3 regions of the Streptomyces sp. NBC_01618 genome follow, and region 3 is predicted to be linked to each of the others. Evidence: riboswitches for the same ligand, from Rfam matches in the RefSeq annotation. Region 3 holds a riboswitch; each other region holds the start of a gene.

Region 1 (7,672 bases), 5.7 Mb from region 3:
TGTCGGTCGTCGGGCTCCTGATCACGCTGGCCTGGGCAACCGAGACCCGAGGCCGGTCGCTCAGCGACACCGCCGCAGGCGCCGGCAACCCGGCCGATCCGGCCTACCCCTCCCTTGCCACCACCATTACGAACTGACTGGAAACTGTGATGAACCACGACAACCGACCCTCCCCGATCGGAGCCCTGGACGCCACGAAGGTCCCACGCTTCGCCGGCCTGGGTACCTTCGCCCGGATCCCCGACATCGGCTCGGTCAGCGACTACGACATCGCGGTCCTGGGCGTGCCGTTCGACGGGGGTACGTCGTACCGGCCGGGCGCCCGCTTCGGACCGATGGGCGTCCGTCAGGCATCGCGTCACCTGCGCCCGAAGTTCCACGTCGAGCTCGACACCGCACCGCTCGAAGCGCTCCAGGTCGTCGACGCCGGTGACGTTCCCTGTACGCCGTTCAGCATCGACGAAGCAGTCGCCCAGATCGAGGGCTACGCCCGCGACGTCGTGGGACAGTCCGACCGGCGCATCGTGAGCATCGGCGGTGACCACACGATCGCGCTGCCCATGCTGCGCGCGGCCAGGGACAAGTACGGCCCGGTCGCGTTGGTCCACTTCGACGCGCATCTCGACACCTGGGACACCTACTTCAACGCTCCGGTCACGCACGGCACGGTGTTCCGCCGGGCCTTCGAAGAGGGCCTGCTCGCCGAGGACAAGTCCATACACCTGGGCATCCGTGGACCGATCTACGACCGGATGGACCTCGTGAACGACAAGGCGTTCGGCTTCCGGGCGATCCGTGCCGGAGACCTCGACGTCATCGGGATCGACGGGGCGGTGGACGCCGTACGGCGACGCGTGGGCGACGCACCGGTGTACATCTCGATCGACATCGACGTGCTCGACCCCGCGTTCGCGCCCGGGACGGGTACACCGGAGATGGGCGGGCTCAACAGCCGCGAGCTGTTGCGTCTGCTCCGCAGCCTCGACGGGCTCAACATCATCGGTGGCGACGTGGTCGAGGTCGCTCCGGCCTACGACCACGCCGAGATCACCTGCGTCGCTGCCGCCACCGTGGTGTTCGACCTGATCACGCTCATGACGAAGAACCAGGTGTCCGGCCCCGTGCTGACGGCCGCGGACCACGCCTGATTCCGGGCGCGACTCAGCAGGCACCAGGGGCCGTCAAGGCGCTGACCCGCCTCGACGGCACCGCCACCTGACCTCGCGGTCAGGCCCGACAACTCAACATCGCGCCGCTCGAACCGAAGCGGGAGAGCCCTCGCCCATCCTTGGCGAGGCGCCGAAGGAGCAACTCTCCCCAGAATCTCTCAGGCACAACTACCGCTTCGGCGAGGCGACTCTGGAAAGTCAGGACCTCATGTCCTGCGCCCACGGTGCAAACCGCCGGACCCGGTGGTGAAGCTCTCAGGTACCGATGACAGAGCGGGGAGGTCATCCGTTCACGGCGCCGCGTCCGCGGTGTCCCTCCAGGGAGCCTCCCACCATGACCTCACCCGAGTCCCGCGCGTCGGGCGCGTTCGCCACCCGGCACATCGGCGTCAGCGACGCCGACCGCACCAAGATGCTGGCCGAAGTCGGCTATCCGACGCTTGCCGGCCTGATCGACGCCGCCGTCCCGAGCGGCATCCGCAGCACCTCCGGCCTGAACCTGCCCGCCGCGGCCACCGAGGCCGAGGCGCTCGCCGAGTTGCGCGAGCTCGCGGGCCGGAACACCGTGGCCGTCCCGATGACCGGCCTGGGCTACCACGCGACCGTCACGCCCGCGGTGATCCGGCGCAACGTGCTGGAGGACCCGGCGTGGTACACCGCCTACACGCCGTACCAGCCGGAGATCAGCCAGGGCCGGCTGGAGGCGCTGCTCAACTTCCAGACCATGGTCGGCGACCTGACCGGGCTGCCGACCGCCAACGCGTCGCTGCTCGACGAGGGCACGGCGGTGGCCGAGGCCGTCACAGTCATGCGCCGCGTCGCGGGGAAGGGCCGGCGCCGCGTCCTGGTCGACCACGACACCCTGCCGCAGACCCTCGACGTGCTGCGCACACGGGCGGCCGCCGTCGGTATCGAGGTCGTCGAGATCGACGTCACCCAGCCGCTGCCGGAGGACGGTTTCTTCGGGGTGGTGCTGTCCTACCCCGGCTGCTCGGGCGCGGTCCGTGACCTGCGCGAAGTGACCGCCGCGGCACAGGCACGCGGGGCGCTCGTCACCGTGACCGCCGACCTGCTGGCGCTCACCCTGCTCGTGCCGCCGGGCGAGTACGGCGCCGACATCGTCGTGGGGTCGTCCCAGCGGTTCGGTGTCCCCCTGTTCTACGGCGGGCCGCACGCCGGGTTCATCGCGGTCCGCGAAGGGCTCGAACGTCACCTGCCCGGCCGGCTCGTGGGCGTGTCCGTGGACGACACCGGCCGGCCGGCGTACCGCCTGGCACTGCAGACCCGCGAGCAGCACATCCGGCGTGACAAGGCGACCTCGAACATCTGCACGGCGCAGGTGCTGCTCGCGGTGGTCGCGTCGATGTACGCCGTCTACCACGGTCCCGACGGACTGACCGAGATCGCCCGGCGGACGCACCGGCAGGCCGCGCTCGTCGCCGCGGGTCTGCGGGCGAGCGGGATCACGCTGGTACACCGCGAGTTCTTCGACACCCTGCTGGTGGCGGTCCCGGGTCGCGCCGAGGAGGTCGTCGCGGCCGCGCACGACAAGGGCCTGCGGCTGCGGCTGGTGGACGGCGACCACGTCGGCATCTCCTGCTCCGAGGTCACCACGGACGAGCACGTCCGCCTCGTGCTCGACGCCTTCGGCCGAGCCGGCGGCGGCCTGGACACCCTGACGCCCGACGTCTCGGCGGTGCTCCCGCCGGAGCTGCGTCGTACCTCCCCGTTCCTCACCCACCCGGTCTTCCACCAGCACCGCTCGGAGACCGCGATGCTGCGCTACCTGCGCAAGCTCTCCGACCGTGACTTCGCGCTGGACCGCGGCATGATCCCGCTCGGGTCCTGCACGATGAAGCTCAACGCGACCACGGAGATGGAGCCGCTCAGCTGGCCCGCGTTCGCTGACCTGCACCCGTTCGCCCCGGTCACGGACGCGGCCGGATACCTGACCCTGGTCGAGCAACTCGAGACGTGGCTGGCCGAGGTCACCGGTTACGCCAAGGTCTCCATCCAGCCGAACGCCGGATCGCAGGGCGAGCTCGCGGGCCTGCTGGCTATCCGCGCCTACCACCGGAGCAACGGCCGGGCCGAACGCGACGTGTGTCTGATCCCGGCGAGCGCGCACGGCACCAACGCCGCCTCGGCCGTCATGGCCGGGATGCGCGTCGTCGTGGTGGCGTCGCGGCCCGATGGCACGGTCGACCTCGACGACCTCCAGTCCAAGTGCGCGAAGCACTCCGACGAGCTGGCCGCGATCATGGTGACCTACCCCTCGACGCACGGCGTCTACGAGGAGAGCGTCACCCGGCTGTGCGAGCTGGTGCACGAGCACGGTGGACAGGTGTACGTCGACGGCGCCAACCTCAACGCGCTGCTCGGGGTCGCCAAGCCCGGTGAGTTCGGTGGCGACGTGTCACACCTCAATCTGCACAAGACGTTCTGCATCCCGCACGGCGGCGGGGGGCCGGGCGTCGGTCCGGTCGCGGTGGCGGAGCACCTCGCGCCGTACCTGCCCACCCACCCGCTGCACCCCGACACCGGGCGCCGCGACGGGATCGGGTCGGTGAGTGCCGCGCCGTTCGGCAGCGCCGGCATCCTGCCGATCCCGTGGGCCTACATCCGGATGATGGGCGCCGAAGGGTTGACCGAGGCGACCCGGACGGCCGTGCTGAGTGCCAACTACGTGGCTCGGCGGCTCGCGCCGCACTTCCCGGTCCTGTACGCCGGGGAGGCCGGCCTCGTGGCGCACGAGTGCATCCTCGACGTGCGCTCGCTCACCGCGGCCACGGGTGTGACGGTCGACGACATCGCCAAGCGGCTCATCGACTACGGCTTCCACGCACCGACGATGAGCTTCCCGGTCGCCGGAACGCTGATGGTCGAGCCGACGGAGAGCGAGAACCTGCAGGAACTGGACCGCTTCTGCGAGGCGTTGATCGCCATCCGCGCGGAGATCGAGCTGGTGGAGAGGGGCGTCTGGTCCGTCGAGGGAAGCCCGCTGCGACGGGCGCCGCACACCGCGGCCGCGATCGCCGGCGAGTGGTCCCGTGCGTACTCGCGCGAACGGGCCGTCTTCCCGGCCGGCATCTCTCCCGACAAGTACTGGCCGCCGGTCGGCCGGATCGACCAGGCGCACGGCGACCGGAACCTGGTCTGCGCCTGCCCGCCTCCCGAGTCGTTCGCGTCGTGACCGACCGTGACGATCTGAGAGGAGCCACCATGTCGAAGAAGACACCCCTGCACGACATCCACACCCAGCTCGGTGCGTCGTTCACCGACTTCGCCGGCTGGTCCATGCCGCTGCGCTACACCTCCGAGCTGGCTGAGCACCACGCCGTACGGACCACCGCCGGAATCTTCGACCTCACCCACATGGGCGAGATCGAGGTGTCCGGCCCCGAGGCGGGCCGGGCGCTCGACCACGCCCTGGTCGGGCAACCGTCGAAGATCGCTGTTGGCCGCGCGCGCTACTCCATGCTGGTCCACGAGACGGGCGGAGTCCTCGACGACCTCGTCGTCTACCGTTTGGCCGAGCAGAAGTACCTGGTCGTGGCCAACGCCGGCAATGTGCTGGTGGTGCTCTCGCACCTGCGTGACCGCATCGACGGCTATGCCGCCACGATCCGGGACGTGTCCAGCGAGTGGGCGCTGATCGCGGTCCAGGGCCCCACGTCGCCGGCGATCCTCAGCGCCGTGGTCGACGTCGACGTGCCGTCGCTGAAGTACTACGCCATCGACCCGGCGCGGATGGCGGACCACGACGTCCTGCTCGCGCGCACCGGCTACACCGGCGAGGACGGCTTCGAGATCTACTGCCGCAGCAAGGACGCGGTTGCCGTCTGGCAGGCCGTCAGCGCAGCGGGCGCGGAGCACGGGCTGGCCCCGTGCGGCCTGGCCTGCCGTGACACGCTGCGTCTCGAGGCCGGCATGCCGTTGTACGGCCAGGAACTCACCGTCCGCACCACCCCGTTCGAGGCCGGACTGGGCCGAGTCGTGGTATTCGGGAAGCCCGGCGGGTTCGTCGGCGAGGCGGCCTTGGCCGCCCGTCAGGACGAGGCACCGGCCCGTGTGCTGGTCGGGCTGACCTCGACCGGCCGGCGAGCGCCGCGCACCGGTTACGCCGTACTCGACCTGGACAGCGGCGAACGCATCGGCGACATCACCTCCGGCGCGCTCGCGCCCACCCTTGGCCACCCCGTGGCGATGGCCTACCTGCCGCCGGATCGCAGCGAACCCGGCACGAAGGTGCTCGTCGACATCCGCGGTGCTCGGCAGTACGCCGAGGTCGTCCCGCTGCCCTTCTACCGCCGCCAAACCTGACCACGTTCAGAAAAGGACAGATCATGAGCCTGCCCACCGAGCTGAAATACACCCGAGACCACGAGTGGATCGCGACCGACGGCAACCTGTCGACGATCGGTGTCACCGCCCACGCCGCCGACGCGCTCGGCGACGTCGTCTACCTCGACCTGCCCGCTGTCGGCACGACCACGAAGGCCGGCGAGGCGTGCGGAGAGATCGAGTCGACCAAGTCCGTGAGCGACCTGTTCGCTCCTGCCGACGGCGAGGTCGTCGAGATCAACGAGGCCGTGGTCGCCGACCCCGGCCTGGTCAACTCCGACCCGTTCGGAGCGGGCTGGCTGTTCCGGATGCGGATCACCGGAGAGCCGGACCTGCTGGATGCCACCGGCTACACCGCTCTCATCGAAGGGGCCTGAGATGTCCGTGCTGGACCGTCGGCTCGCCGACCTCGACCCCGCCGTGCACACCGCCGTCCGCGCCGAACTGGCGCGTCAGCAGAGCACGCTGGAGATGATCGCAAGCGAGAACTTCGCACCGGTCGCGGTGATGGAGGCGCAGGGCTCCGTCCTGACGAACAAGTACGCCGAGGGCTACCCGGGCCGCCGCTACTACGGCGGGTGCGAGCACGTCGACGTGATCGAGTCCCTCGCCGTCGAGCGGGTGAAGGCGCTGTTCGGCGCTGCCTACGCCAATGTGCAGCCGCACTCGGGCGCCCAGGCGAACGCCGCCGCCATGACGGCACTCCTCAGCCCCAAGGACACCATCCTGGGCCTGGACCTGGCCCACGGCGGTCACCTCACGCACGGCATGCGGATCAACTTCTCCGGCAAGCTCTACAACGTCGTCGCCTACCACGTCTCCGCGGACGACAACCGCGTCGATCTGGCGGAGGTGCGGCGAATCGCCGAGGAGCACCGGCCGCAGCTGATCATCGCGGGCTGGTCGGCGTACCCCCGGCAGCTCGACTTCGCCGCCTTCCGGCGGATCGCGGACCAGGTCGGCGCGTACCTGATGGTGGACATGGCGCACTTCGCCGGGCTGGTGGCCGCCGGGCTCCACCCGAACCCGCTGCCGTACGCCGACGTGGTCACCACGACCACGCACAAGACGCTCGGCGGCCCGCGCGGAGGCGTGGTGCTGACCAACCGTCAGGACGTGGCGAAGAAGGTCAACAGCGCGGTCTTCCCCGGCCAGCAGGGCGGCCCGCTGGAGCACGTGATCGCGGCCAAGGCGGTCGCGTTCAAGATGGCGGCCGAGCCGGAGTTCCGCGAGCGCCAGGAGCGCACACTCGCGGGCGCTCGGCTCCTCGCGCAGCGGCTGAGTGCTCCCGATGTCGCCGCCGCGGGTGTGTCCGTGCTGTCGGGCGGCACCGACGTACACCTGGTGCTGGTCGACCTGCGTGAGTCGGAGCTCGACGGGCAGCAGGCGGAGGACCGCCTGCACGACATCGGCATCACAGTGAACCGCAACGCCGTACCGTTCGACCCCCGCCCGCCGATGGTGACCTCGGGATTGAGGATCGGTACGCCGGCCCTGGCCGGCCGCGGCTTCGGGGAGGCCGCATTCGCGGAGGTCGCCGACATCATCGCGGAGGCCCTCGAGCCGGCGTACGACGAGGGCGTCGCCGCCAAGCTGCGGGCTCGCGTGACGACGCTCGCCGACGCCCACCCGTTGTACCCGGAGTTGTGAGATGAGCGGCACCGTCACACCTCCCGCTTCGCCTGACGGCCGCAGGTTGCTGCGGCTGGAGGTGCGGAACAGCCAGACCCCCGTCGAGCGGAAGCCGGAGTGGATCAAAACCCGGGCGCGGATGGGACCGGAGTACAACGCGTTGCGATCGCTGGTGAAAACCGAGGGCCTGCACACGGTGTGTCAGGAGGCGGGCTGTCCGAACATCTTCGAGTGCTGGGAGGATCGCGAGGCCACCTTCCTGATCGGCGGTGACCAGTGCACCCGGCGGTGTGACTTCTGCCAGATCGACACCGGCAAGCCCCGCCCTCTGGACCGGGACGAGCCGCGCCGGGTGGCGGAGTCGGTGGCGAAGATGGGTCTGCGGTACGCCACCATCACCGGGGTGGCCCGCGACGACCTGCCCGACGGTGGTGCGTGGTTGTACGCCGAAACGGTCCGGCAGATCCATGCGCTGAACCCGGACACCGGGGTGGAGAACCTGGTCCCGGACTTCAACGGTGTCCCGG
Region 2 (7,672 bases), 4.6 Mb from region 3:
GGTGGGGGCGGTGACGACCCGGCCACCCGCCGCGTTCTCCTCGTTGACCGCCATCGCGTAGAGGGTGATCCACTCCATCGCGTGGGTCTGGGGGTCGCCCTCGGCGCGCAGCTGGCGGGCGGTGTTCGCGGCGCGGCGGCGGACCTTGAGGCCGCCGGGCAGGATGCCCTCGCGGGACATGCCGCGCGAGACACAGGCCTGCATGACGCGCCAGATGTCCAGCAGACCCGAGCGGATCTCGTCCTCGGTGCGCCAGGCCTTCTCGTTCTCCAGCATCAGAGAGGAGATGGACAGGCCGGTGTCCTGAGCGAGCCGCAGCAGTTCGTCGCCGGTGCGGAAGGGGTGCTTCAGGACGGTGTCGTCGAGGACGATCCGGTCCTCTCCCACCGCGTCCTCGTCGACCACGAAGCCGCCGCCGACGGAGTAGTAGGTCTTCTCCAGCAGCGTGGCGCCCTCACGGTCGAAGGCGAAGATCGTCATGCCGTTGGCGTGGTACGGGAGGGCCTTGCGGCGGTGCAGGACCAGCTGCTCGTCGGCGTCGAAGTCGATCTCGTGCATGCCGAGCAGATTGATCCGGCCGGTGGTACGGATGTGCTCCACCCGGTCGTCGGCGGACTCCACGTCGACCGTACGGGGCGACTCGCCCTCCAGGCCGAGCAGGACCGCCTTGGGGGTGCCGTGGCCGTGACCGGTCGCACCGAGGGAGCCGTACAGCTCCGCGCGTATGGAGACGGTGTGGGCGATCAGGCCCTCGTTCTTCAGCCGGCGCGCGAACATGCGGGCGGCGCGCATCGGGCCGACCGTATGGGAGCTGGACGGGCCGATGCCGATCGAGAACAGGTCGAAGACCGAGATGGCCACGGGTGACTCCTCATAAGGGTTGGTAGACGCCGTTGTCTGCCGGGTGGTGCCGTACGGACCGGTCGGCCCGAAGAGCAGTGGGGCAAGGGATGGGGCACCGCGCTCACTGCCCAGTGTGCGCGGTGCCCCGCCCGGAAGATGACGAAGTGTGTCCCGTATTACTCCGGGGGACGCCCCTCGTCCCGGACTACTACAGGCCGGGGTACAGCGGGAACTTCTCGGCCAGCGCGACGACGCGGGCCTTCAGGGCGTCCGCGTCGTAGGACGGCTTGAGGGCCGACGCGATGATGTCCGCGACCTCGGTGAAGTCCTCGGCCTGGAAACCGCGGGTGGCCAGGGCCGGCGTACCGATCCGCAGACCCGAGGTGACCATCGGCGGCCGCGGGTCGTTCGGAATGGCGTTCCGGTTGACCGTGATGCCCAGCTCGTGCAGCCGGTCCTCGGCCTGCTGGCCGTCCAGCTCGGAGTTGCGCAGGTCGACGAGGACCAGGTGGACGTCCGTACCGCCGGACAGCACGGAGACACCGACCTCGGTGACGTCCGGCTGGACCAGGCGCTCGGCGAGGATGCGGGCGCCGTCCAGGGTGCGCTGCTGGCGCTCCTTGAACTCGTCCGTCGCCGCGACCTTGAACGAGACCGCCTTGGCCGCGATCACGTGCTCCAGCGGACCACCCTGCTGGCCCGGGAAGACCGCCGAGTTGATCTTCTTGGCCAGCTCCTGCGTCGACAGGATGACGCCACCGCGCGGACCGCCGAGGGTCTTGTGCGTGGTGGTCGTGACGACATGGGCGTACGGCACCGGGTTGGGGTGCAGACCCGCGGCCACCAGGCCCGCGAAGTGCGCCATGTCGACCATCAGGTACGCGCCGACCTCGTCCGCGATGCGGCGGAAGGCGGCGAAGTCCAGCTGACGGGGGTACGCGGACCAGCCGGCGACGATCAGCTTCGGCTTGGACTCCTTGGCCAGGCGCTCGACCTCGGCCATGTCCACGACGCCGGTCTCGTCGACGTGGTACGGGACCACGTTGTAGAGCTTGCCGGAGAAGTTGATCTTCATGCCGTGGGTCAGGTGACCGCCGTGGGCGAGGTTCAGGCCCATGATCGTGTCGCCGGGCTTCAGCAGCGCGAACATCGCGGCGGCGTTGGCCTGCGCACCGGAGTGCGGCTGGACGTTCGCGGCCTCGGCGCCGAACAGCGCCTTGATGCGGTCGATGGCGATCTGCTCGACGACGTCGACGTGCTCACAGCCGCCGTAGTAGCGGCGGCCGGGGTAGCCCTCGGCGTACTTGTTGGTGAGGACGGAGCCCTGGGCCTCCATGACCGCGACCGGAGCGAAGTTCTCCGAGGCGATCATTTCGAGGGTGGACTGCTGACGGTGGAGCTCGGCGTCGACAGCGGCGGCGACGTCCGGGTCCAGCTCGTGGAGGGAGGAGTTGAGAAGCGACATCAGGTGGTCCCTTGGGTCTCAGTTGCCGGAGAACTCGGTGTACTCGTCGGCGGAGAGCAGGTCCTTCGGCTCCTCCGCGATGCGTACCTTGAACAGCCAGCCGCCTTCGAACGGAGCGGAGTTGACCAGCGACGGGTCGTCCACGACGTCCTGGTTCGCGGCGGTGACCTCACCGGTCACCGGCGAGTACAGGTCGCTCACCGACTTGGTCGACTCCAGCTCGCCGCAGGTCTCGCCCGCGGTCACCGTGTCACCGACCTCGGGGAGCTGGGCGTATACGACATCGCCGAGCGCGTTGGCGGCGAATTCGGTGATACCGATCGTGGCCACACCGTCCTCGACGGCCGACAGCCACTCGTGCTCCTTGCTGTAACGCAGCTGCTGGGGGTTGCTCATGACCTGAATTCTCCTGTACGCGGGGGAGTGCTGATGAACGGTGGTCTTACGGTGTGAGACGGGACTACGTCACTTCCGAGGTGCGCGGACGTCACTTCTGACGCTTGTAGAACGGCAGCGCCACGACCTCGTACGGCTCGTGGCTGCCCCGGATGTCCACCCCGACGCCCGCGGTACCGGGCGTGGCGTGCGCGGCGTCCACGTACGCCATGGCGATCGGCTTGCCCAGGGTGGGCGAGGGCGCGCCCGAGGTGACCTCGCCGACGACCTCGCCCCCGGCGACCACGGAAAAGCCGGCGCGCGGTACGCGGCGGCCCTCGGCGATCAGGCCGACCAGCTTGCGGGGCGGGGCGGTCTCGGCGCGCTCGGCGGCGGCCCGGAGGGCCTCGCGGCCGACGAAGTCACCCTCCTTCTCGAACTTCACGACCCGGCCGAAACCGGCGTCGAACGGGGTCAGCCCGGTGGTCAGCTCGTGCCCGTACAGCGGCATGCCCGCCTCCAGGCGCAGCGTGTCGCGGCAGGAGAGCCCGCACGGGATCAGGCCGCGGGAGGCGCCCGCCTCGGTGAGGTCCTTCCACAGCTGCTCGGCGTGCTCCGGGGCGACGAACAGCTCGAAGCCGTCCTCGCCGGTGTAGCCGGTACGGGCGATCAGCGCGGGGACACCTGCGACGGTGCCGGGCAGACCGGCGTAGTACTTCAGGCCGTCCAGGTCGGCGTCGGTGACGGCGGCCAGGATGGCGGGGGACTCCGGGCCCTGGACGGCGAGCAGCGCGTACGCGTCGCGGTCGTCGCGCACCTCGGTGTCGAAACCGTCGGCCCGCGCGGTCAGCGCGTCCAGCACGGTCTGGGCGTTGCCGGCGTTGGCGACCACCATGTACTCGGTCTCGCCCAGCCGGTAGACGATCAGGTCGTCCAGGATGCCGCCGTCCTCGGAGCAGATCATCGTGTAGCGGGCGCGGCCCACGGCGACGGTCGCGATGTTGCCGACCAGCGCGAAGTTCAGGAAGGCCGCGGCCTCGGGGCCGGTGACGGTGATCTCGCCCATGTGCGACAGGTCGAAGAGCCCGGCCCTGGTGCGGACCGCGTTGTGCTCGTCGCGCTCGCTGCCGTACCGCAGGGGCATGTCCCAGCCCGCGAAGTCGGTCATGGTCGCGCCCAGTGAACGGTGTAGGGCTTGAAGAGGGCTGTGGCGCGAAGCGCCTTCCGGCAGGGCGGTGGTGGGCGACGGGTGGGAGGTGAGACGGGGGGCGGTGCTCATGGATGTGGCTCCCGGGGCATGACGACAGGACGATCCCTCCCCATCTGTCATCGGAACCTGAGAGGTTCGCCGAGAGCCCTCCGAAGGGTTCGGCTTGCACCTTGGGTGGGGCCGCAGAGCGGCCCGCTTTTCAGATCTGCCTCATCCACGCGGTACGGGGCCTGAGAGATTCAAGGGAGGAACTTGCTCCTTCGGCGCCCGGCACATCTGACCGGAACTCTCCCGCGCGGATTCAAGCGGCCTTTATGCAGTTGGCCGGGTCATCATCGCATGCATCGCGCCGGAGTGGGGCCCCGGTCCCTCGTGGGAATCAACGGCGTGGACGGTTGTGCCGCATTACCTTTTCTTTACACTTCAGGGGCATGCGTGGGGTGACCCGACAGGGGGAGGGGTGATGACGTTGCAGCGGTACGCGACGACCGCGGGGGTCGCGCACGGCGCGATGCCCGCACAACCGGGGGCGGCGCCCGCCACGGAGGCGCGTGGCCCGCACGGGCCCGTCGTGCGGGACCTGCGGGAGCGGGGCGGGCGCAGCCCGCGCAGCCTGCACTTCGCGGCGGGCGACGTGGTGGTGGTGTCCGGGCTGCCCGGCAGCGGCAAATCCACCCTCATCCGGCGGGCGGTGACGACGGCCCACGCCATCGACTCCCAGGACACCCGGGATCGCTGGGCGGGGCTCGTGCCCGGGTTACTGCCGTACGCCCTCTACCGTCCCCTCGTCCGCGTCGCCCACTACTGGGGGCTGTGGCGGGTGCTGCGCTCCGGCGAGTCCGTCGTCGTCCACGACTGCGGAACCCAGGCGTGGGTACGCGGCTGGCTGGCCCGTGCCGCGCGGCGCCGGGGCCGCGCCCTGCACCTCGTCCTGCTCGACGTCACACCGCAGACGGCGATGGACGGCCAGCGGGAACGCGGCCGCGGCGTCTCCGGATACGCCTTCGCCCGGCACCGCAGGGCGGTGGGGAGGCTGCTGCGCGCCACCGGGACCGGCCTGCTGCCGCCCGGATGCGCCTCCGCGGTGCTGCTGGACCGGGAGGCGGCCGGGCTGCTGGCCCGGATCGCGTTCGCGGACGTACAGGGCCCGTGAGCCGGACGTCAACCTTCTGCCGGAAGGCCCGTGAGCCGGACGTTAACCTTCTGCCGGAAGGCTCGGGGAAGAAGGGGAAGCAGTGGACATTCCGGCACAGGGCCAGTCCCATCCGCAGAGCGGATGGCCCGCCAATGAGCTCGAAGAGGTGCTGATGGCCTCGGTGGGCAGCCCGGAGGCGGGCGGACGGCTCGTCGAGGTGCTCGGGCGCAGCCAGGTCTGGGTGCCCCTGCCGGGCGGCGGCGGACCCGACTCCCTGGACCTGGACCTGCCGACGCTGGAGATCGAGGGCGCCGCGTACGTCCCCGTATTCAGCTCCGAACAGCAGTTCCTCGGCTGTGTCGGTACCGCCATGTCCTTCGCCGTCGCGCCCGCCCGCGATTTCGCCCGCGGACTGCCCCCGCAACTCGGCATCGCGGTGAACCCCGGCGGCGCCGTCGGGATGCCGCTGCCGCCGCCCGCCGTGGCCGAGCTCTGCCGCGCCGGACGCACCCCGCTGGACGGACCGGCCAGCGGCGGCCGGGTCCGGCTGTACGAGCCGGACTGGAAGGAGGAGCCCGTCGACTTCCTCGCCGCGGCGGCCGGTGAATTCGAGGAGAGCGGTGTCGTGCTCACCGCGCGCCGGGCCCTGGCCAGCATCGAAGGGGGCGAGCCCGTCCTCTTCATAGGCGTGGAGTTCTCCACCTGGGAGGGCGCCGGACGCAATGCCCCCATGGACGCCCTCGGCCGTGCGCTCGGCCGCGTCGAGGTGCCCTGGCCGGTCAATCTGGTTCTGCTCGACGTGGCGCAGGACCCGGTCGGCGACTGGATGCGGGAGAAGGTCAAGCCGTTCTACCGGCGCGAGACCCAATAGCACGCCGACGCCTCAGAAGCCGATCGCCGCGTCGGGCCGAGGCGTCAAGTCGGTGTCAGGACCGGCGCATAAGCTGGTTTGATGGCTGGTACCACGGCACCGTGCCGCACCCGTGTGCCCCGGGAGCGGCGGGCCGACACAGTGGATCGAAGAGGGGCGGGACCAGGTGAGTGCGTCAGGCACCGCGGCGGCCGGGCAGGTCGAGCACATGCTGCGCCAAGTGACGCCCGGGCGCTACGACGCGTACGAGGCACTGCTGCAGGCCCTCGCGAACGACCGGATCTGGATGCTCCTCTGGCACGGTCAGGCGGGCTCGCCCGACGCCCAGTACGGGAACATGGAGGTCGACGGCCTCGGCTACGCCCCCTGTGTGACCTCCGCCCAGGAGCTCTCCGCCAGCGGCTGGAACCGGGCCCATGAGCTCGTCACCGGCCGCGACATCGCCCGCGCCCTCTTCCCCGACCGCTGGGGCATCTGGCTCAACCCGCACGCCCCGGGCGGCGGCGTCGGCATCCCCTGGCTGGACCTGCGCCGGATCGCCACCGGCCTCGACCGGATGCCCGCGGGCCCGCTCCGGCTCACCGAGCCGGCCATCGAGATCCCGCAGTTCTATGCCCTGCTCACGCAGAACGCCCACCACACCCCCGCGATCCGCTCGCTGCGCCGCGCCTGGGTGCAGCCCGCGCTCGGGGTTCCGTATCTCGCCATCGGCCTCGATCTCTACGACACCAGCCAGCCCTCGGTCGACGCGGTGCGCGCGATGATGCAGCAGTCGATCGGCGCGGTCCCGGACGGGCTGCCCGTCTCCACGGTCGCGATGTCCGACGAGTACGACCCGGTCGCGATGTGGCTGCGCGCCAACACCCGCCCGTTCTACGACCGCGAGGCGCACGCCCCGGCGGCCGGCTACGGCTACCCGCCGCCGCAGGGCGCGTACTGAGCCTGCCGGCAGTCGTGTACGTACCGGGGCACTCCGGCGCACTCCGGTGCACCCGGAACACAGGTGTACGTGCCGGGTGCACGGGGAAAGCATGCGTATGGTCCTGATTACCGGAACGTAACGTACGCATACCGCACCAACTCCCCGAATCCCGGCCCGCGTTCTTGGTCCTTGTGCATGCCGTCGCGCTCCCGTGCGCGCCTCGCGGAAACCCTCCGCGGGGTTTCCCGCTCCCGATGTCTGAGATCTCCGTACTGGGGAGATCTGATGGCGAAAGCGACGTAAATCTACGCGCGTGCCCCCTTCCGCCTCAACTGCCCTGTGTTCGGCGGGCGTTCACATCCGTCCGGATAACGGAACACCCCTGACCGCATCACGGTTAGGCATCCATTCGTCTGACGGTATGGCTACCGCGCGCAACGGCAATGAAGACTCCCGCAGCAAGGGCGTCCTGCCGCCTCTGTGTACGACTGACTGATCCGTGCCGCCACAGCGGCCAGTTCGGCCCGGCCACCGCCGGTTGAGAGGGGTCCTTGCCACGATGACGGCACCACTGCATGAGCCGACCACGGAAGCGGACCCGATCGCGACCGGTGGTCCCGCAGCCGACTCCGGGGTGAAGAAGGTCGAGGGGCGCTCTCTCAAGCAGATCGCCTGGAATCGCCTGAAGCAGGACAAGGTCGCGCTGACGGGTGGCATCGTTGTCCTCGTCCTGATCGTGGTGGCGATCTTCGCGCCCCTCATCGTGGGCCTGCTGGGGCACCCGCCGAACGAGTTCCACCAGGACAAGCTCGACCCGCTGACCAATCTCCCCACCGGCTCCCTCGGTGGCG
Region 3 (7,672 bases):
GCCACCCGCAGAGCGACATCTTCCTCGACGACGTGACGGTGTCGAGGAGGCATGTGGAGTTCCGCAGGAGCCCCGACGGCAGCTTCACGGTCGGGGATGTGGGCAGCCTCAACGGCACCTACGTCAACCGCGAGCGCATCGACTCCGTTGCCCTGTCCAACGGCGACGAAGTGCAGATCGGCAAGTACCGGCTGGTCTTCTATGCGAGCCAGCGGGGCATCTGACCCGTCAGGGAAGGTCCATGCTGAGAACACCGACGGGCGGTGCCGGTCACGGCACCGCCAGCGCGGACGACCGCCCGATGAGCATCGGTACGGTGCTCCTGCAGCTGCGGGACGAGTTTCCCGAAGTCACGATCTCCAAGATTCGCTTCCTGGAGGCCGAGGGGCTCGTCGAGCCGCAACGGACCCCCTCCGGCTACCGCAAGTTCCGTGCGGCCGACGTGGAGCGGCTCGCGCAGGTGCTGCGTATGCAGCGGGATCACTACCTCCCGCTGAAGGTCATCCGCGAGCATCTGGACGCCCTCGCCCGCGGCGAGCAGTCCGCCCTGCCTTCCGGAGGTTGCCCCCGGGACCTGACCGGTGGCGGCTGGGACGCTGACTCCGGGAGGGCGACCGCGGCCCGGATCGGCCGTGCCGAGCTGCTCGCGGTGACCGAGGTCACCGAGAGTGACCTCGATGAGTGGGAGTCGTACGGCCTGGTCGCTCCGAGCGGCGAGGGCGGCTACGACGCCGAGATGGTCACGGTGGCCAAGCTTGTGGCGGATCTGGGCCGATTCGGTCTGGAACCGCGTCACCTCCGGGCCATCCGGGCCGCCGCCGACCGCGAGGCGGGACTGATCGAGCAGGTGGTTGCGCCCCTGCGGCGGCACCGGAATCCGCAGACCAGAGCGCATGCCGAGGCCACCGCGCGGGAGCTCGCCGAGTTGTCCGTAAGGCTTCACTCGGCCCTGGTGCAGACCGCTCTGAAGGTCCGGTTCCACTGATCTCGTCGGTGCCCGACTACCCAAACCTGCCGAGCACGTCCTAGGGTTGCTGTGTGAACGAGCTCGACGTTGTGGGTGTCCGGGTGGAAATGCCCTCGAACCAACCGATCGTGCTCCTGCGTGAAGTGGGAGGCGACCGGTACCTCCCCATTTGGATCGGTCCTGGTGAGGCGACCGCGATCGCCTTTGCCCAGCAGGGCATGGCTCCGGCCAGGCCGCTGACCCATGATCTCTTCAAGGATGTGCTCGAGGCCGTCGGCCAGGAGCTCACCGAGGTCCGCATCACGGACCTGCGCGAAGGGGTGTTCTACGCGGAGCTGGTCTTCGCCAGCGGGGTCGAGGTGAGCGCGCGGCCGTCCGACGCCATAGCGCTGGCGCTGCGCACCGGAACGCCGATCTACGGCAGCGACGGGGTGCTCGACGACGCAGGCATCGCCATCCCGGACGAACAGGAGGACGAGGTGGAGAAGTTCCGCGAGTTCCTCGATCAGATCTCACCGGAGGACTTCGGCACCAACAGTCAGTGACCGTTCTACGGGGCCGCCGTCAGCGCATTCGACAAGCCTTTCCCCCTCGCGAGTCACGGGAAACCACCCTCAGGGTGATTATCACTCGGCGTGCCGAGTGTGGCGATCGTTGACGCACCCCGAGTGACTGCCTACCTTCGAGATGGCAGGTCAAGGACGGAGGTCGGCGTGAGAAGCAGCGGCGACGGTACGGCAGCGGGTGGGCCGTATCCGCAGCAGGGGAGTACAGCCGACCACACCATCAGGCAACCGGTTCAACCGGCGGCGGTGGCGGGGGGCGGCGTGGCATCGGCCAACGACATCGGCTATCGGGGGCCGACAGCGTGTGCGGCTGCGGGGATCACCTATCGGCAGCTCGACTACTGGGCGCGCACGGGGCTCGTCGAGCCGAGCGTCCGTCCGGCATACGGCTCGGGCACACAGCGGCTCTACAGCTTCCGGGACGTCGTCCTGCTGAAGATCGTCAAGCGTTTCCTGGACACGGGCGTCGCCCTGCAGAACATTCGCACCACGGTTCAGCATCTGCGGGCCCGCGGGTTCCAGGATCTGGAGCGGATGACGCTGATGAGCGACGGGGCGACGGTCTACGAGTGCTCCTCGCCCGACGAGGTCGTCGACTTGCTCCAGGGCGGCCAGGGGGTTTTCGGCATTGCCGTGGGCGTGGTGTGGCAGGACGTCGACGTCGCCCTGTCGCAACTGCACGGAGAGCGCGTGGACACCGGCGAGACACTCGTCGGGAACAACCCCACCGATGAGCTCGCGCGACGGCGCAACCGCGCCGGCTGACCGGGGCGAGGAATCGGGCGCGGCGATTGTCAGTGCCATGCGGCAGCATCGATTGATGTGAGAGCCGCGCCCACCATCCTGCATCTCGACATGGATGCCTTCTACGCCTCTGCAGAGCAGGCGGCGAAGCCCAGCCTGCGCGGAAAGCCGGTCGTGGTCGGTGGGCTGGGGCCACGCGGAGTGGTCGCCACCGCGTCGTACGAGGCACGGCGCTTCGGAGTCCATTCGGCGATGCCCATGGCGCAGGCCCGGCGGCTGGCCCCCAACGCGGCCTATCTGGTGCCCCGCTTCCTGCTGTACCGGACGGTCAGCGACCAGGTGATGGAGCTGCTGGGGCGGCTCTCGCCGCTGGTCGAGCCGCTCAGCCTGGACGAGGCCTTCGTGGACCTGGAAGCCGGCGGGGCGGCCGATGACACGGCTTCCGCGCTGGAGATCGGCGGGCAGCTGCGTACGGCCATCAAGGCGGTCACCGGGCTGACCGGCTCGGTCGGGCTCGCCGGCTCCAAGATGCTGGCCAAGATCGCGTCGGAGCAGGCCAAACCGGACGGGCTGCGGCTCATGGAGCCGGGCACGGAGCGGGAGCTGCTCGCACCGATGCCGGTACGGATCCTCCCCGGCGTCGGGCCCGCGACGGCGGACCACCTGCGCCGCGCCGGGATGACGACCGTCAGTGACCTGGCCGAGGCGGGTGAGGCGGAGCTCGTACGCCTGCTGGGAAAGGCGCACGGCGGCTCGCTCCACCGGATGGCGTTCGGGTACGACGACCGGCCCGTCGTCGCGGAGCGGGACGCGAAATCCGTGTCGGTCGAGGACACCTTCGACGCGGACCTGCACGACCGGGTGCGGGTCAGGACGGAGGTGGAGCGGCTGGCCGGCCGATGCGTCCAGCGGCTGCGGGGTGCCGGGCGGTCCGGGCGGACGGTGGTGCTGAAGGTGCGACGGTACGACTTCTCCACGCTCACGAGGTCCGAGACGCTCCGTGGGCCCACTGACGACCCCACCGTGGTCCGGGAGGCCGCCGCGCGGCTCCTGGCGGCCGTGGACACCACCGGAGGCGTACGGCTCCTGGGGGTGGGCGTCACGGGGCTCGCCGATTACACGCAGGAGGACCTCTTTGCGCAGGCCGCCGGTGAGCGGGCCGCGACCGGGGAAGCGGCCCAGGAGGAAGCGGGTGACGAGAGGGACGAGCCGGCCGGCGGTGCGGGGGAGGAGCCCCCCGAGACCGCCGAACAGCTCGCCGCGCGGCGCTGGCCCGCCGGACACGACGTGCGCCATGACGTCTACGGCCATGGCTGGGTGCAGGGCAGCGGTGTCGGCCGGGTCACGGTGCGGTTCGAGGAACCGGAGTCGGCGCCCGGCCGGGTGCGTACCTTCCGGATCGACGACGCGCAGTTGCGGCCGGCCGATCCGCTGCCGCTGGTGCGGAACCCGGCGGACTACTCGTCCTGGCCGGCCAGTCTGCCGAAGTCCCTGTCCGGGCCGGTCTCCTCGGGCGGGGAGTCCAGACCGTAGTGCCGGTAGAGCTGGAGCTCCTGTTCCGGCGAGAGATGGCGACCGACGCCGAAGTCGGGTGCGTCCTTGATCAGTGCCCGGTCGAAGGGGACGCGGAGCGAATCCTCCACGAACTCGCTGGGCTCCAGCGGGACGAACGCGTCCCGGCTGAAAAGTCCGGTGCGTACGGCTGCCCACTCGGGCACACCGGTTGCGTCGTCGAGGTACACCTCGTCCACGGTTCCGATCTTGGTGCCCTTGCGGTCGAACGCCTTGCGGCCGATCAGGCTGCGCGGATCGATGTCGGTCTGCACGGTCCCTCCCACTGGTCGCGGCTACTCCACAAGCACTACAAAAGTGCAGATCCAGGGGGTTGGCCACTCGAGAATTCCGCCACGAACCCCGCTGGTAGGCTGGTGATGGCTGCTGACCCCGTGCGGGAGAGTCCTCCGGAGCGAATCCGGAGGCGCCGAAGGAGCAAATCCTCCCCGGAATCTCTCAGGCCCCCGTACCGCGCGGACGAGGTCACTCTGGAAAGCAGGGCGGGTTCCGTGCGGCCGAGCGCCGTCGGTTCCCTTCCTCACCGACGGTGAAAGCCGGTACGCCACAAGGCGCGCCGGTGAAGCTCTCAGGTTGAGATGACAGAGGGGGAGGCCGTCCGGGCACCCGCGCCGTGGTGCCCCTCGCAGGTCGTGACAGACCAGGAGGCCTCCATCATGACCCCCCGTCGCACTCCGCTCTCCCAGCTGGAGCAGGGTATTCCGTTCGAACAGCGCCACATCGGTCCCGATGAAGAGGCGCAGTCGAAGATGCTCGCCCAGGTCGGTTACGGCTCACTGGACGAGCTGACCGCGGCCGCGGTGCCCGATGTCATCAAGAGCGCGGAGGCACTCCGGTTGCCGGCCGCCCGCACCGAGGCCGAGGTCCTCGCCGAGCTGCGCGCCCTGGCCGACCGCAACCAGGTGCTGGCCCCGATGATCGGGCTCGGCTACTACGGCACCTTCACCCCGCCCGTGATCCTGCGTAACGTCATGGAGAACCCCGCCTGGTACACGGCCTACACGCCGTACCAGCCGGAGATCTCGCAGGGCCGCCTGGAGGCGCTCCTCAACTTCCAGACGGTGGTCGCCGAGCTGACCGGGCTGCCCACCTCCGGCGCCTCGCTGCTCGACGAGGGCACCGCGGCCGCCGAGGCCATGGCGCTCTCGCGGCGCGTAGGCAAGGTCAGGAACGGCGTCTTCCTGGTCGACGCCGACGCCCTGCCGCAGACGGTCGCCGTCATCGAGACCCGCGCCGAGCCCTCCGGCGTCGAGGTCGTCGTCGCCGACCTCTCCGACGGCATCCCGGCGGAGATCGCCGAGCGTGGCGTCTTCGGTGTGTTGGTGCAGTACCCGGGCGCCTCCGGAGCGGTGCGGAACATCCAGCCGTTGATCGAGCAGGCCCACGAACTGGGTGCGATCGTCACGGTCGCCGCCGACCTGCTGGCCCTGACCCTGCTCACCTCACCGGGCGACCTGGGCGCGGACATCGCGGTCGGCACCACGCAGCGTTTCGGCGTGCCGATGGGCTTCGGCGGACCGCATGCCGGCTTCATGGCCGTACGCGAGAAGTTCGCCCGCAGCCTGCCCGGCCGCCTCGTCGGCGTCTCCGTCGACGCGGACGGCAACAAGGCCTACCGGCTGGCGCTGCAGACCCGCGAGCAGCACATCCGCCGCGAGAAGGCCACCAGCAACATCTGCACGGCTCAGGTGCTGCTCGCCGTCATGGCCGGGATGTACGCCGTCTACCACGGCCCGGACGGGCTGCGGACGATCGCCCTGCGCACCCACCGCTACGCGACGATCCTGGCCGAGGGCCTGCGCGCCAGTGGCATCGACGTCGTGACCGGCGCCTACTTCGACACCCTCACCGTGCGCGTTCCCGGGAAGGCCGACGAAGTCGTGGCCGACGCCCGCGAGCGCGGTGTCAACCTGCGGCTCGTCGACACGGACCTCGTCTCCCTCGCCTGTGACGAGACCACCACCCGTACGCAGATCGCCGCCGTCTGGGCCGCGTTCGGCGCCGACGGGGACATCGAGGAGCTGGACGCCGCGGCTGCCGACGCGCTGCCCGAGGGCCTGCTGCGCACCGACGAGATCCTCACCCACCCGGTCTTCCACCAGCACCGTTCCGAGACGGCGATGCTGCGCTACCTGCGCAAGCTCGCCGACCGGGACTATGCCCTGGACCGCGGCATGATCCCGCTCGGCTCCTGCACCATGAAGCTGAACGCGACCACCGAGATGGAGCCGATCACCTGGCCCGAGTTCGGCGCGCTGCACCCCTTCGCGCCGGCCGACCAGGCGTCGGGCTTCCTCACCCTCATCCGTGAGCTGGAGGAGCGCCTCGCCGAGGTCACCGGCTACGACGCCGTCTCGATCCAGCCGAACGCCGGCTCGCAGGGCGAGTTCGCCGGTCTCCTGGCCGTACGGGCCTACCACCGGGCCAACGGCGACGACCAGCGGACCGTCTGCCTCATCCCGTCCTCCGCGCACGGCACCAACGCCGCCAGCGCCGTGATGGCCGGGATGAAGGTCGTCGTGGTGAAGACCGCCGACGACGGCGAGGTCGACATCGAAGACCTCCGCGCCAAGATCGAGACGCACCGCAACGAGCTCGCCGTGCTCATGATCACGTACCCGTCGACGCACGGGGTTTTCGAGGAGCACGTCGCGGACATCTGCGCAGAGGTGCACGACGCAGGCGGTCAGGTGTACGTCGACGGTGCCAACCTCAACGCGCTGGTCGGCCTCGCCAAGCCAGGCCGGTTCGGCGGCGACGTCTCGCACCTGAACCTGCACAAGACCTTCTGCATCCCGCACGGCGGCGGCGGCCCCGGCGTCGGCCCGGTCGGTGTGCGCGCGCACCTCGCGCCGTACCTGCCGAACCACCCGCTGCAGCCCGCGGCGGGTCCGGAGACCGGTGTCGGACCGATCTCGGCCGCTCCGTGGGGCTCGGCCGGCATTCTCCCCATCTCCTGGGCGTACGTACGCCTGATGGGTGGTGAGGGCCTGAAGCGGGCGACGCAGGTCGCCGTACTCGCCGCCAACTACATCGCCAAGCGCCTCGAACCGCACTACCCGATCCTGTACAACGGCCCGGCCGGGCTGGTGGCGCACGAGTGCATCGTGGACCTGCGGCCCATCTCCAAGGCCACCGGCGTCACCGTCGACGACATCGCCAAGCGTCTGATCGACTACGGTTTCCACTCGCCGACCATGTCGTTCCCGGTCGCCGGGACGCTGATGATCGAGCCGACCGAGAGCGAGAACCTCGCGGAGCTCGACCGCTTCTGCGACACGATGATCGCCATTCGCGGCGAGGTCGAGAAGGTGGCCTCCGGCGAATGGAGCGCGGACGACAACCCGCTGAGCAACGCTCCGCACACCGCGGCGATGCTGGGCGGGGAGTGGGAGCACGGCTACAGCCGTGAGGTGGCGGTCTTCCCGGCCGGTGTCTCGGCCGCCGACAAGTACTGGCCGCCGGTGCGCCGGATCGACGGCGCCTTCGGCGACCGTAACCTCGTCTGCTCCTGCCCTCCGCTGGACGAGTACGACAACTGAGGCATGAGCGGCAGGGCGTGACGCGGACATGCGTCGGGGCCGGTGCGGAGTTCTCTCCGGGCCGGCCCCAGTTCGTACAAGCCGGGTCAGGCGGCCTTCATCACCCGGCCGGTCTCCAGGGGCCGGTGCGGGGCGATGATCTGCCCGTCCGGGAGCAGCTCACCGGTGTCCTCGAAGAGCAGGACGCCGTTGCACAGCAGGCTCCAGCCCTGTTCCGGGTGGTGTGCCGTCAGGCGGGCGGCTTCCCGGTCGGCTGAGTCGGCGGTCGGACATGGTGGCTG

What was found. Region 3 has a riboswitch for glycine ahead of gcvP (aminomethyl-transferring glycine dehydrogenase). Riboswitches for the same ligand answer to the same signal wherever they lie in the genome.
Region 1: linked by a shared signal. The riboswitch ahead of gcvP (aminomethyl-transferring glycine dehydrogenase) and the one ahead of gcvP (aminomethyl-transferring glycine dehydrogenase) in region 3 are both predicted to bind glycine.
Region 2: linked by a shared signal. The riboswitch ahead of gcvT (glycine cleavage system aminomethyltransferase GcvT) and the one ahead of gcvP (aminomethyl-transferring glycine dehydrogenase) in region 3 are both predicted to bind glycine.

What each region holds. Positions count from the first base shown of each region.
Region 1 covers NZ_CP109297.1:6,783,735-6,791,406, reverse strand. The annotation lists gene OH735_RS31565 (MFS transporter) at 1-137, shown strand, start outside; gene speB (agmatinase) at 150-1,148, shown strand; glycine riboswitch at 1,258-1,353, shown strand; gene gcvP (aminomethyl-transferring glycine dehydrogenase) at 1,504-4,362, shown strand; gene gcvT (glycine cleavage system aminomethyltransferase GcvT) at 4,392-5,492, shown strand; gene gcvH (glycine cleavage system protein GcvH) at 5,516-5,890, shown strand; gene glyA (serine hydroxymethyltransferase) at 5,892-7,163, shown strand; gene lipA (lipoyl synthase) at 7,165-7,672, shown strand, end outside.
Region 2 covers NZ_CP109297.1:5,704,227-5,711,898, forward strand. The annotation lists gene OH735_RS26575 (L-serine ammonia-lyase) at 1-861, opposite strand, end outside; gene glyA (serine hydroxymethyltransferase) at 1,052-2,308, opposite strand; gene gcvH (glycine cleavage system protein GcvH) at 2,327-2,704, opposite strand; gene gcvT (glycine cleavage system aminomethyltransferase GcvT) at 2,796-3,962, opposite strand; glycine riboswitch at 4,103-4,197, opposite strand; gene OH735_RS26595 (AAA family ATPase) at 4,357-5,046, shown strand; gene OH735_RS26600 (enhanced serine sensitivity protein SseB) at 5,129-5,899, shown strand; gene OH735_RS26605 (enhanced serine sensitivity protein SseB C-terminal domain-containing protein) at 6,066-6,839, shown strand; gene OH735_RS26610 (ABC transporter permease) at 7,381-7,672, shown strand, end outside.
Region 3 covers NZ_CP109297.1:1,123,309-1,130,980, reverse strand. The annotation lists gene OH735_RS05405 (FHA domain-containing protein) at 1-224, shown strand, start outside; gene OH735_RS05400 (MerR family transcriptional regulator) at 242-985, shown strand; gene OH735_RS05395 (bifunctional nuclease family protein) at 1,039-1,512, shown strand; gene OH735_RS05390 (MerR family transcriptional regulator) at 1,681-2,298, shown strand; gene OH735_RS05385 (DNA polymerase IV) at 2,356-3,810, shown strand; gene OH735_RS05380 (PRC-barrel domain-containing protein) at 3,735-4,103, opposite strand; glycine riboswitch at 4,217-4,313, shown strand; gene gcvP (aminomethyl-transferring glycine dehydrogenase) at 4,506-7,391, shown strand; gene OH735_RS05370 (DUF5999 family protein) at 7,478-7,672, opposite strand, start outside.